Linked DNA regions of Symmachiella dynata. The protein of the gene in region 1 interacts with the protein of each later gene in a pairwise test. Links are inferred from orthologs where the notes say so. Each region holds a gene or a part of one and is shown in the gene's direction. Other genes may lie near its edges. The genes, in order: gyrA and Mal52_RS00020.

Region 1 (7,147 bases):
ACGCGAATCCGACCCGAGCCAAATACGATGGCATTGGGGGGCGTGGCAATCGGCAACATGAAAGCACAGCTTGTGGAGACCGTTGCCGGTAGCATGAACAAACGGGGATCGATTCCCAAGCTGACGGCCGCTGCTCCTAAGATCGGCAAAAAGATTTGCGTTGTGGCGACGTTGGAAGTGAACTCCGTAAGAAACGTCAACAGCAGGCAAATTCCCAGCACCATGACCAGGGGATGGCTACCGGCCGCATATTCGGTGAACAGGGTCCCGAAATAAACAGAAAGCTGAGAATTCTCAAACCCAGCAGCAATCGCAAAGCCGCCTCCAAACAGCAACAGCAATCCCCAGGGGAGTCGCGATGCTGTCTCCCAATCCATCAGGAACCGCAGTTTTCCTTGTTCATCGCGTCCACCGGGCAGGCAGAACATGAGCACGACCATCGCCATCACCGTGGTGGAGTCATGCAGAAAACGATGCGTGAACGAACCGGCGATTTGGCGTGCGGCCAACCAGTTTTCTAGCCAGGTTGCCCAACCCTCAAAGATAACGTGATCCTGAAACTGGAATTTACCCCGCAAAACCCACAAGCAGGCGGTCATCACAAATACGCCGAACATCAGCATTTCGCCCATGGTGGGCGGTCCCAACTCTCGAATGCGGTCGCGAAAAAAGCCGCGTCCCAGCGCCGCCAATTGCGGCTGCGGTGGCATTCTTAAGGTCAACAAGACCCACGCGCAAAAAATCAACAGCATCCCCAACGGCACAAATGCCATCATCCATTGTCCGGCGGTGATTTCCGGTCCCTCGGCAAAATGCTGGTCCCAGACTCCCAAAAAGGCGATGTTCGTCGGCGTCCCCACCAAGGTTGTCGAGCCTCCCATGCTGGCGGCATAGGCGATGCCCAGCAACAGCGCCAAGGAGAGCCGCGACAAATCGGGGCGCTCTCCCGATTCTTGTTTGGCGGACAAGACTTCTTCGAGCGAAGTTAAGATCGCCAGCGCGATGGGCAGCATCAAGAGCGTCGAGGCGGTGTTGCTGATCCACATCGATAAAAATGCCGTAGCGCACATGAACCCCAACACGATCCGTCGCGGGCCGGTGCCGATCAGTCGGACGATATGAAAAGCGATCCGTCGGTGCAGTCCCCAACGTTCGATTCCCAACGCGATCATGAACCCGCCCATTGCCAACACAATGCTTTGGTTCATGTAGGCCGTGGGGACTTCCTTAGCGGGCTGAATCCCCAAGAGAGGAAACAGGGCCAACGGCAGCAAACTGGTGGCGGCAATGGGAACGGCTTGCGTGACCCACCACATGACCATCCACAAAACGACTGCCACGAGTCGATGTGCCTCGACCGACATACCTTCGGGGAGGGGACTGAACAACACGCCCAGGAACAGCAGCGGTCCGCACACCAATCCGGTCCGCCCTACCGGTGTCGGCATTGCCTCGTATGCATTGGAAGACATTGAGCTGCGGAGTTTCCTTATCGCGGCTGTTCGACTGATTGTTATCGAATCTTAAGGATGAACGAACTGATGCCCCTCGGGCCGGACGGTGAGTACCGGGCAGGGAGCTTTGCGGACGACTTTTTCAGCCTCACTGCTGGTCAGCATGTGTGCAATCGCGCCGTGGCCGTGTGTGCCCATGACGATCAAATCGATTTCATTTTCGCGAGCGAAATTGATGATCTCCACAAAGGGTGTGCCATGCACCCAGTGCAATTGGGCGTTGCAGCGTTTTTTGTCGTCGTCGGTCAGCCACCCCTCCATGCGTTCTTGCGCATATTGCTCGAACTCCGCTTTCGACGGCATGGGATAGCTTTCAAACATCGGCAGATAAATCACAGGGTCGACGATGACATGCAGCAAATGCAACGTCGCGCCAAAACGCTCCGCCATTTCCACAGCATAGTTAGCCGCTTCGAGACCGGGTTCGGAAAAGTCGGTGGGCAACAGGATATTTTTCAGTTGGATCATGACGTTTATTCAAACTCGCAAGGCCGTTTTTTTTTCACTCAAACGTTCCGACACAATACCACGGCGGGAATCAGGCGACCAGTCGGTTTGTCGCACCGGGGGCTACTGAACGTATAGCTGTTTGCTGATACGGCAGTGCGGATTTTTCATCGAGTTTTGTACTGCTCACCTCGTTGATAATTCCCTCAAAATTGCTTAAAATCGGCATTGTTGGAATGTCGGTTTTTCGTCGAACCAGCTGAACGAAACCCGTGCCGCAAGTTATTTTGTAGAAAAGGGTTGCGAAACTCGTCTTCGCTGATGGATTGGCAGCAAGACTCCCGGGCACGATGATTTGTGTGCGTGCCTCGATCCGGCGACGAATTCGGCAGATTTCACCTCTCCATTTGGCGTTCTTCAGGCTGAAGTTCGCACGAAAGTTGGCTGGGGATTTTAGCAAGCCCGGCAAATAATCGCGGCGTGTCAGACGCCCTGGAACCGATGGAACCAGCGGCCGAAACCGAACCGCGATCCGTATTCATTTCGCGGTGAATGGATTCCTTGGCGAATCGATTCGCCGAATTGAAAATATGTGTATAGCCCTCAAGGAGGCCAGGAATTGTCGACAGGAGACGCAGAGAACATCCAGCAGATGGATATTCGCGATGAGATGCGGAATAGCTATCTGACCTATGCGATGAGCGTAATCGTCAGCCGCGCGTTGCCCGACGTGAGAGATGGTTTGAAACCGTCGCAACGTCGCATCCTGGTGGCGATGAATGACCTGAACCTGGGCCCGAGCAGCGGGCGAGTGAAGTGTCAAAAGATCTCCGGCGACACGTCGGGAAACTATCACCCGCATAGTGGTGAAGGGGTTTATTTGACGCTCGTGCGTCTGGCGCAGGAATGGAACATGCGCCAAGTCCTGGTCGACAAACAGGGGAACTTTGGTTCGCTGGCCGGATTGCCGCCGGCTGCCGCGCGTTATACCGAAGCTCGGCTCTCGGCTGCGGCGACGGAAATGCTGGATGACATCCGCCGCGACACCGTCGACTTTGTGCCGACCTACGATCAACGGCTGACCGAGCCGGTCGTGTTGCCTTCGCGGTTCCCGAATTTGCTGGTAAACGGTTCCAACGGGATCGCGGTCGGCATGCGGACGATGATTCCGCCGCACAATTTGGCCGAGGTTTGCGATGCCGTGCAATTGCTGATCGACGAACCCAACGCCACGCTCGATGATTTGATGGGATGCATCCAAGGTCCGGACTTTCCCACCGGTGGAATCATCTGCGGACAACTCGGCATCCGGCAGGCGTTTAAAGAGGGACGTTCGACAATCGCCGTCCGGGCCCGTACGCATTTCGAACAAGAGAAAAACCACGACGTGATCGTCGTCACCGAAATCCCTTACCTGCAGACGCGTGACGGGATTCGTGAAAAGCTGGAACAAGTGGTCCGCGAAGGTCGCATTAAAGAAATCTCGCAGATCGTCGATCTCACCGACCGTACGATCCCCGCGTGGCAAGTGCGACTGCATATTATCCTCAAGCGGGACGCGGATCGTGAAGTTGTGTTGAACCAACTCTTCCAGTATTCCCCCTTGCAAACAACGCTCAGTTTGAATTTCGTGGCCCTGGTTGGCAGCCGTCCGAAGCAGTTGTCGCTGAAAGAAATCCTCGAAGAATTCGTACGACACCGCGTAACCGTGCTGCGGCGGCGGACTGAGTTTTTGTTGGCCGAAGCCAAAAAGCGTAAGCACACCGTCGAAGGCTTGTTGATCGCGCAGATCAACATCGACAACGTAATCAACACGATTCGGCAGTCGCCCGATCGCAAAGAAGCCTGTGTGCGGCTGCAAAGTCTGGAAGTCGCCAGCGAATTGATCGCCCGCGCCTTGGGGGATCACGGATTCCAGTCATTCCTGGCTGAACGTCATCCCGGAGCGGAAGCCCCGGCAGCGCTAGAGAATTATGGACTGACCGCAAAACAGGCTGAAGCGATCGTCGCCATGCAACTCGGCTCGCTGGCCGGGTTGGAACGAGAAAAACTCGGTGAAGAACACCGCAAACTGTTGGAAGACGTCGACGAATTCCTGCGGTTGCTCTCCGACGAAGCCCACCTGCTGGCTGTCATCCGCGACGAGATGGATCAACTCAAGGGAAAATTCGGCGACACGCGGCGGACCGAAATCAATGATGAAGAAGTCGGCAACGTCAGCAAAGAAGAGTTGATCACCGAAGAAACCATGGTCGTCACGCTGTCGCATCGCGGATACATCAAACGCATCAAGCTCGACAGCTATCAAGCGCAGAACCGCGGTGGCAAGGGCATTATGGGTGCCAAGTCGGATGACGAGGACCCCATCGAACATCTCTTCGTTGCCAGCACGCACGACTATTTGATGTTCTTCACCGATCGCGGAAAGGTGTACTGGCAGAAGGTCTACGACCTGCCATTGGGCAGCCGCGTCGCTAAAGGGCGCGCGCTGGTTAATCTTGTGCGTCTCGAGCCGGACGAGAAGATCTTCCATTGTCTGGCCGTACGTGATTTCGACGGAGAACGGCAACTAGTGCTGGCCACCCGTAATGGCATCGTTAAGAAGACCGCCCTGTCCGCTTACAGCCGCCCGCTGCGTGGCGGATTGATTGCCGTCAAATTGGACGAAGGGGACGAACTGATCGGCGTGGCGATCGTGGGGCCGGGAGAAGATTTGCTGCTCGCCTCGGCCAACGGGATGGCGATTCGTTTTGCCCAAGAAGACGCACGCAGCATGGGCCGCAATACGCGGGGAGTCAAAGGCATTAGCCTCCGCGAAGGGGACTATGCTGTCGGCATGGTCGTCGCCGATCCGGAGTTGAACCTCTTGACCGTTTGTGAAAATGGTTTTGGCAAACGAACGCCGATCGGGGTCGTTGATCATGACGAGCCAGACACCGAGGACACAGATACCGGCGAATCGGATCCGTCTGCTGTTGAGGACGCTCCCGAGGAAACCGAAGCCGCGTCGGAAGAAACGGTCCGCAGCAGCATGAAATACCGCCGGCAAAAACGGGGCGGCAAGGGGGTCATCGATATTCGTACGACGGAACGCAACGGCAAAGTGGTTGCCGTGACAGCGATTTCAGAAGAGGACGAAGTCTTGATGATCACCGCCGGTGGCAAAATTCAACGTGTGCGGGTTGCCGATATTTCGCAGGTCGGACGCAATACGCAAGGGGTGCGGATTATCCGGATGGGCAAAGACGACAGACTGGTCTCTTTGGCCCGCGTACCTCAAGAAGAGATTGACGAGGATGCGGTCGCTGAGGAAGAATAGGTGTAGACCCACTGCCTGCAACAAGGCGGTTCCCTAAAACTCCTCGGCATCCCTGTGACCGTTCGCCTCATTTTCTACAAATACGACTGACTTCGAAAAGATTGAATTCGAAAAGGATGAGGCGATGCGTCTACTAGTAACCGGTGGCTGTGGGTTCATAGGATCGAATTTCATACGCCAACAATTGCAGACCTATGACGACGTCTCGATCGTCAATCTCGACCTGCTGACCTATGCGGGCAACTTGGAAAATCTCCGCGATGTCGAAGACAACCCACGATACGAATTCGTGCGGGGCGACATCTGCGACCGCGAATGTGTGAACAAGATTTTGGAGAGCCAACCGGTCGATGCGGTGATCAATTTCGCCGCAGAAAGTCACGTTGACCGTTCGATTCTCGATAGCGGCCCGTTCATTCAAACAAATATCGTGGGGACACAAATCCTCCTCGACGCCAGCCGAGCCGCCAATGTGGAGCGTTACCTACAGGTCTCCACCGACGAAGTTTACGGCAGCTTGGGCCCGACCGGTTTGTTCACCGAAGAGACGCCTTTAGCGCCGAGCAGCCCTTATTCGGCATCCAAGACCGCGGCAGACCTGTTGGTCAATGCTTATCACCATTCCTTTGGCTTCCCGGCGATCATCACGCGGTGTTCGAACAACTACGGCCCCTATCAGTTTCCTGAAAAATTGATCCCGCTATTCATTTCCAACGCAGCAGCGGACTTGAAATTGCCCGTCTACGGCACCGGCACCAATGTGCGGGACTGGATTCACGTCGAGGACCATTGTCGCGGTATCGATGCGGCGCTGCGTCGCGGGAGCATTGGCGAGGTTTATAACTTCGGCGGCGGCAATGAACGGACCAACCTGGAAATCACGCACGGCATTTTGAAATTGTTGAACAAGCCCGAAAGCTTGATCCACTACGTCACCGACCGCCCCGGACACGATCTACGGTACGCCATCGATTCCAGCAAAGCCGAACGAGAATTGCAGTGGCAGCCCCAGGTCAATTTTGAACAAGGGCTACAGGACACGATCAATTGGTACTTGTCGCAGGCCGAGTGGACCGCCCATATCAAGAGCGGCGAATACCAAACCTATTACGAAGAACAGTACGGCAAACGACTCGAATAAATCTGATTCAACTTTGATGTTAATGAATCACCCGGCCGCCAAGACGTAGGGCAGTGGCGGTCCCCCATCCGAATGAAACGAACGGTCAAGGCAACGAGGACGACAACATATGAAGATTGCAATGGTGGGGACCGGCTATGTCGGTTTAGTGACCGGGACATGCTTTGCTGAGAGCGGCAACGATGTGACCTGCGTGGATATCGACCAAAAGAAAGTCGATATGCTCCTAGGCGGCGAAGTGCCGATTTACGAACCAGGTTTGACAGAACTGGTCAAACGCAATGCTCAAGCGGGACGATTGCATTTCACCACACAGCTGTCAGAAGCTGTCGCCGATTCGCAATGCGCGTTCATCGCAGTCGGCACCCCGCAGGGCGATGATGGTTCGGCCAACATGGGCGCATTTTGGAAGGTCGTCGATTCACTGGCACCCATCCTGCCCGACGATTGTATCGTCGTTGTCAAAAGCACCGTTCCCGTGGGAACCAATCGTGCGGTTTCGGAACGTTTACGCGAATTGACCGGCCGTGTCTGTGACGTTGTCTCCAATCCCGAATTCCTCAAAGAAGGTTGCGCGATTGACGACTTCACCAAACCGGACCGCGTGGTCGTCGGGGTCGAGCGTCCTGAACCTGCTGAAGTTCTCAAAGAGCTTTACAAACCATTTTTACGCACCGAAAAGCCGTTCCTCTCCATGGGTTTGGAGAGTGCGGAGATGACCAAATA
Region 2 (6,992 bases), 6.4 Mb from region 1 along the record:
ACCGTCGATAACTGGCCAGTTGTTGACATTTTCTCCACGATTTTTCACCCAATTCTCAACAATCTCTAAACAGCGACATCAGCTGGTTGACGTTTTTTAAGTGTTTTCATATCATACACTTTCGTAAAATGATTGCCAAAGTTTCCACAGCAAAATAGGCGCCTTAATACTACTACTGCTAGTTTTAAATTAGCTATAAAGAAAAGGCGTCTTTCAGAGCAAAAATTGTGGGCAAGATGAAGTCGGGCAATGAGTCCGATTTGTGACTTCCCAATTTCCGATACCTATCGTTTTTATCAGGTAACCGTGTCGGCATGAAACTCACTTGTAACTGCGCGATTCTCGCAAACGCATTTCAGACCGTCAGCGGCGTCGTTCCTTCAAGAACTCCCAAAGAGATTTTGAAGAACGTGAAGCTGGAAGTCTTTGAAAATTCGATCGCCTTGATTGGAACGGACCAGGAAGTTGGCATTCGTTATGTGATTCAAGATGTCGACACGGCCGAAGCGGGCGAGTTGTTGTTGCCGGCCAGTCGGATCATCGCCATCTTGCGCGAGCTGCGCGACGATACGGTGATGTTGGAGTCGACCGGCGACACCGTACGCATCAAATCGGGGCACAGCGAATTTGAATTGCCGTTGGAAGATCCTGCTGAGTTTCCTTCCATCAGTGAATTCGACGCTGAGAATTATATCGTGGTTGAAGCTGCGACGATTCGACAGATGATTCGTCGAACGATCTTTGCGACCGATACAGAGAGCACACGTTATGCCTTGGGTGGGATCCTGGTTGAAACCGAAGGCGATACGATCAAACTGGTCGCGACCGATAGTCGTCGCTTGGCATTGATGTCGGCGAGTTGCAGCTACCAAGGGGAGCCGCCCTCACCGGAAAGTCCGCCGGTCATTCCTGCGAAAGCGATGTCGATGATCGAACGTTCGCTTTCGGATGACGACAAGGAAGTGCACATTGCCATTCGCGACAACGACATTTTGATTCGTTCCGGGCAATCCACGATTTATAGTCGTCTCGTCGAAGGTCGTTTTCCGAAGTACGATGCGGTGATTCCGAAACAATCAGAGGTTTCATTGCAGTTAGTGGTCGATCCGTTTTATTCGGCTGTGCGGCAGGCGCAGATCGTGACGGACCAGGAGAGTCGCGGGGTCAATTTCAATTTTGCACCAGGTTTGTTGTCGTTGGACAGCCGGGCTTCAACCGTGGGGCAATCGCGCGTGGAAGTGCCGATCAGTTACGACGGTCCAGAAATCAGCATCACATTCGATCCCCGTTTTGTGGCTGAATTTTTACGGGTGTTGGAACCGGAAAAACAGATCACGTTGGAACTGACCGACGGGGAAAGCGCGGCTGCATTGAAGACGGACGACGGTTACATCTACGTCATCATGCCGTTGTCGAGGGATCGTTAAAAATCATGGCAGCGCAAAATGGACCGGTGCATGTCTCGGCGGCTTTGAGTGAATTGATTCAGCGTCGTGGCTATGCGCGCACATTGGGCCAAGCGCAATTGCGAACTGTTTGGGAGGAGGTCGCCGGAGCGGACGTCGCCAAGCAGACGCGGGTCACAGGAATTAATCGCGGCGCTTTGCAAGTGGAAGTTTCCAATTCCGCATTGTTGAGCGAATTGGTTTCATTTGGTCGCCCTGGTTTGTTGAGAGCGCTGCGTGAACAACAACCGGAGTTGAACATCAAGGACTTGAAGTTTCGACTCAACGGCGGCATCGGCAAGTGAACGGCGGGATAACAGCTGTTCACACGACCGATTCCTCGCATGCCTTTCGGGACCGCCGGACGGTCCGGGCAAGAATGAGTCCATTGGCTTGGACGGAGAATAGACATTGAGTGAAGCATCAGAAAAACCAGCCCCGCAAGGGGGAGCGGAATACGGCGAAGCCCAGATTCGTGCGCTGGAAGGAATCGAGGGGATTCGCACACGGCCGGCGATGTATATCGGCGACACCGGTACGCGGGGCTTTCACCATTTGGTTTACGAAGTGGTGGACAACAGCGTCGACGAAGCGGTCAATAAACATGCTTCGAAGATTTCTGTCAAAATCAACGCCGACGGCAGTGTGACGTGTCGGGACGACGGTCGTGGGATTCCGGTGGGGCCGATGCCGGATGTCGACAATCGGCCGGCCGTCGAGGTGGTGCTGACGCACATTCATGCCGGAGGGAAATTCGATCGCGACAGCGGCTACAAAACCGGGACCGGCGGATTGCACGGCGTGGGGATTACGGCCGTCAATGCGCTGAGCGAATGGTTGGAAGTGGAAGTCCGCCGCGAAGGCTTTGTGTGGATGATGGAGTTTGCCCGCGGTGAAGTGACGACGCCGTTGAAAAAATTGGGGGCGACCAACAAAACCGGCACCAAGCTGACCTTCAAGCCCGATACGACCATCTTTGAAGAGTCGAACTTCAACTATGACACCTTGCACAAACGGATGCAGGAGTTGGCATTTTTGAACAAAGGCATCCGGATTCAAATTTCCGACGATCGCACCGACCAGTCGGAGGAATTCCTGTATGAAGGGGGGTTGGTGCAATTTGTCGAGCATCTCAACCGCACAGAGACTCCACTGTTTTCCGAAGTGATCGAAGTTCATGGCGAAGTCGAAGGGGTCGAGGTTGAGATTGCGCTGCAGTACAACGATGGGTTTTCTGAAAACGTTCGCACCTACACCAACAACATCAATACCATTGAAGGAGGGACGCACCTAAGCGGGTTTAAAAGCGCGCTCACGCGTACGCTCAATGCCTACGGCAAAAAGGCGAACCTGTTTAAGGATACGACTCCCAGCGGTGATGACTTTCGCGAGGGATTGACTGCTGTCATTTCCGTGCGTGTTCCCGATCCGCAATTCGAGGGACAGACGAAAACAAAACTGGGCAATAGCGAAGTCGAAGGCTACGTCACGACTGTGACCAACGATGCGTTGATGAAGTTCTTTGAAGAGAACCCCTCAACGGCCAAACGGGTCTGCCAAAAGGGAATGCTCGCGGCCGAAGCACGGGAAGCAGCACGCAAGCAACGCGAAATGGTTCGTCGTAAAGGTGCGCTCACGACCGGAGGACTGCCGGAGAAATTGCGAGATTGCCGGACGAAGGAATTGGCGATCAGCGAATTGTACCTGGTCGAAGGTGACTCGGCCGGCGGCTCGGCCGACACCGGCCGCGACTCGAACACCCAGGCCATCTTGCCGCTACGGGGTAAAATCCTCAACGTGGAGAAAGCGCGGCTGGTCAAGGTTCTCGACAACGCTGAGATTTCAAACATTTTTAAAGCGGTCGGTGTACCACCCGGTGCGGAACTTGAGGATGTCGAAAAGCGGCGGTATGGCAAGATCATTATCATGACCGACGCCGACGTCGATGGCAGCCACATTCGCACGCTGTTGCTGACGTTTATCTTTCGGCACATGCGGGAGTTGGTCAAGTCGGGCTGTATCTATATCGCCCAGCCGCCGCTGTATCGCGTCGAGCAGAAAAAGAAAAAGCGTTATGTGCAAACGCAAGAACAAATGATGCAGGAGTTGGTCACGTTTGGTTTGGATTGCAGTACGCTGCATGCCGCAGATGGAACCGTCTTCGCGGGTGATCATTTGACAGAGATCGTGGGCATGATCGCTGAACTCGAAGAACCGCTGGAGACGTTGGAGCGACGCGGAATTTCATTGCGGCACTTGGCCGCTGAGCACAAAACTGATAAAGGATTGTTACCGCGTTACCGGTTGTTTTTGGGACGCGAGCAACATTGGTTCAATGACCAAGAGGAAGTGGATGCCTTCTTAGCGAAGTGCAAAGAGGAGATCGGCGGCGAGTTGAACGTGGCCGACGAAGCTCTGACCGATCCTGGTGAAGAAAACGGTGAGAAACAACCTGTCGCCAAGACGACGTTGCAAGTGGTCGACTTGCACGAGGTGCGCACGATCAATCGTGTGTTGACGAGCTTGTCCGGTTTTGGACTGAAGTTGGATGACTTCGTTCCGGCTGAGATCAAGGATGGCGTCGTTGTCTTTCCGTTCCACGTCGAGCATGATGACAAACAGACCGACGTTGCGAGCTTGCGGGAATTGCTACCAACGCTCCGCGATATCGGCGAAAAAAGCAAAGGTCTGAAACTGACGCGGTTTAAAGGTCTGGGCGAAATGGACCCCGAAGAATTGTGGGAAACTGCCATGGATTCCAGCAGACGCGTCTTATTGCAGGTCACCATGGAGGACGCTACAGCTGCCGATGAGATTTTTCGGGTGCTAATGGGGGACCACGTGGAGCCTCGCCGCGATTTTATCGAAAAACATGCCTTGGATGTGCGCGACCTGGATATTTGATGTGCTGATCCCCGTCCCGAACCTGTCTCAATGATCACAGACAGGCTACAGGCTGGTCTTATTTCGGTACCGAACTCGGATTTTTGCCTTTTTATCGGGCAGGATTCCTGCTTTTGGGTAGTGGCTCGGTGCGGGTTGTTCCAGGGTTTCTACTCAGGCTTTCTGGGATCATCGGAGAACTTTATTGCTTATGGGTCGTTGCATCAATTAAGATGAATACTTGATGAAACCGGCCGATTTAGCGATGATCCATTCGTTCCTAGTCAGCGTTCACACATCGATCGCGACTGTTGCGACATTAAAACGAATCTGGCTGCGTTCACTTAACCGCTTTATTTCCAATTGTTTACGATCAGATGAGCGTCAAAAGGCTTGGGATAGTTGGACTTGGATTGTTGGGAACTGCTCTCGCTGAGCGGTTTGCAGCTGCTGGCTATTCTTTGCTGGGGTATGACCTGGACCCGGCTGCTCGTGACCGATTGAAAGCAATGGGAGGGCAACCGGTCCGTTCGTCACGCGATGTGGCGATGGGATGCTCGCGGATCGTGTTATGCCTGCCAAATTCCGATGTCGTCAAGCACGTCATTAAGGAAATGTTGCCTGTGGCATGGAGCTCGACGATCTTGATCGACACGACCACCGGCTTGCCTGAAAAAATGGTTGGTTTGTCGAAGATGGTTTCCAGCCAAAACATCGGCTATTTGGATGCGACAATCGGTGGTTCCAGCGCACAGGTTCGCGAGGGAGACGTGATTGTCATTGCCGGTGGTGAGCGCAAAGCGTTCGATGAATGCGGCGAGATCTTTGATTGCTTCGCGCGAGAAAAATTTTACGTCGGTCCCTGTGGTACGGGTGCCGAAGTGAAGCTGGCCGTCAATATGGTCCTGGGTTTGAATCGCGCAGCCTTGGCCGAGGGTCTGAAGTTCGCCGAGTCGTTGGGGCTGGATCCCGAAGAGGTGCTGAAGATCCTCCGCGTGAGTCCCGCCTATTCAACGGTGATGGATACCAAGGGGGACAAGATGCTTGAAGGCGATTTTACGCCGCAAGCCAAGTTGTCGCAGCATCTCAAGGATGTCCGTTTGATGTTGCATATCGGCGTTAAAAATGGGGCGAAGCTGCCGTTGACGCAAATGCACAAACGGATTTTGAAGAAAGCGGAAGTGGACGGTTACGGTGATGAAGACAACAGCGCGATCATCAAGGTGTATGATCCGTCGCCGAATGATAAATCGTGATGTCATGAACAGGTGACACCACTTGCAGAGATCACAATCGCCCGCGGCTACGCCGTGGGTTTTTTGCGTTTCAGGATGCGTACGATGCGAATCACCCAAGTTTTGGAGCGGACGGCGGCGATGAAGTCGTCGATTCGCAATTCCGTGATCGACTTTTCGCAGATGACGACATCTTGCGTAGCTGTGGTGACCGATGTCGTGCGCGACGGTCAGCCGGTGATTGGCTACGGTTTCAATTCCAACGGTCGTTATGCTCAAGGGGGGATCTTGCGCGAACGGATCATTCCGCGCTTATTGGCGGCCGATGCCGAGGCATTGCTGACGGACGATCAAACGAATATTTGCCCCTTCAAAGCACAGCAGGTGATGCTGGCGAATGAAAAACCGGGCGGACATGGCGAGCGATGCGTGGCGGTCGGCACGGTGGATATGGCGCTGTGGGATGCGGTCGCTAAGATCGCCGGTCAGCCGTTGTATCGCCTGTTGGCGGAGCGGTACAACAACTCACAAGCGGACGAGCGGGTCTATGTGTATGCCGCGGGGGGATACTACTATCCCGGCAAGGATCGTCGCGGTCTTCAAGAAGAATTGCGGCGTTATTTGGACATGGGGTATGACGCCTGCAAGATGAAAATTGGCGGCGCTACGTTGGACGAGGATTTGCGACGCATCGAAGCCGCCTTGGAAGTCGTCGGCAACGGGAAGCATTTGGCGGTGGATGCGAATGCGCGTTTTGATGTCGAAACGGCTTTGCAATATGCTGCGGCACTGGCGCCGTTGGGGCTCAAGTGGTACGAAGAACCGGTCGGGCCATTGGACTATGCGGGACATGCTGCTGTCGCAGCGGCGTATGAGGGACCGTTGGCGACGGGTGAGAATTTGTTTTCGATGGCCGATGCCCGCAATCTGATGCGGCACGGTGGACTACGGCCCGATCGCGATATTTTGCAATTCGATCCGGTGCTGAGTTACGGCCTCGTGGAATATCTGCGGACGCTGGAGATGTTGGCCGAGCAGGGCTGGAGCCGTCGTCGTTGCATTCCTCACGGGGGGCACCAATTCGCACTGCACATCGCCGCAGGGATGGGACTAGGGGGCAACGAGTCGTATCCAGAAGTCTTCCAACCGTTCGGCGGTTTCGCCGACGACAGCCCGATCGAGAACGGTTACGTCACATTGCCGGACCTGCCGGGGATTGGAATGGAACTAAAAGCGGAGTTGATGCCGGAGTTTGCGGCATTGGTGGCGGGGACGGTGTAGTCGGCCCAATCGTCGCATGCTGGTCGTTCGTGACCGTGCGCGCGTATAATTACGTAAGTGTTATTCACTGTCTCTATGGGTTTGAAGAACCTTTTCAATATATATGAACGGGATGTTTGCTGATGCGTGTGCAACTCGATTATGGGAA

The links.
Region 2: the proteins of gyrA (region 1) and Mal52_RS00020 interact in binary tests that used the Escherichia coli proteins (3 or more experiments, as listed by UniProt). The link is inferred for Symmachiella dynata from one-to-one orthologs.

Annotation. Positions count from the first base shown.
Region 1 is NZ_CP036276.1:6,421,478-6,428,624, forward strand. The notes cover bases 2,214-5,480. They hold gyrA (DNA gyrase subunit A), read left to right. Parts: upstream 2,214-2,613; coding sequence 2,614-5,280; downstream 5,281-5,480. Other genes in these bases: Mal52_RS24465 (hypothetical protein), read right to left, coding at 2,214-2,421; rfbB (dTDP-glucose 4,6-dehydratase), read left to right, coding at 5,405-5,480. In the rest of the region: Mal52_RS24455 (SLC13 family permease), read right to left, coding at 1-1,472; Mal52_RS24460 (universal stress protein), read right to left, coding at 1,524-1,982; more of Mal52_RS24465, read right to left, coding at 2,053-2,213; more of rfbB, read left to right, coding at 5,481-6,421; Mal52_RS24480 (UDP-glucose dehydrogenase family protein), read left to right, coding at 6,531-7,147. UniProt on the Escherichia coli protein: A type II topoisomerase that negatively supercoils closed circular double-stranded (ds) DNA in an ATP-dependent manner to maintain chromosomes in an underwound state.
Region 2 is NZ_CP036276.1:1,134-8,125, forward strand. The notes cover bases 1,491-4,602. They hold Mal52_RS00020 (DNA gyrase subunit B), read left to right. Parts: upstream 1,491-1,856; coding sequence 1,857-4,349; downstream 4,350-4,602. Other genes in these bases: Mal52_RS00015 (DciA family protein), read left to right, coding at 1,491-1,750. In the rest of the region: dnaN (DNA polymerase III subunit beta), read left to right, coding at 315-1,427; more of Mal52_RS00015, read left to right, coding at 1,433-1,490; Mal52_RS00025 (NAD(P)-dependent oxidoreductase), read left to right, coding at 4,706-5,584; Mal52_RS00030 (mandelate racemase/muconate lactonizing enzyme family protein), read left to right, coding at 5,669-6,844; Mal52_RS00035 (nickel-dependent lactate racemase family protein), read left to right, coding at 6,967-6,992. UniProt on the Escherichia coli protein: DNA gyrase negatively supercoils closed circular double-stranded DNA in an ATP-dependent manner to maintain chromosomes in an underwound state.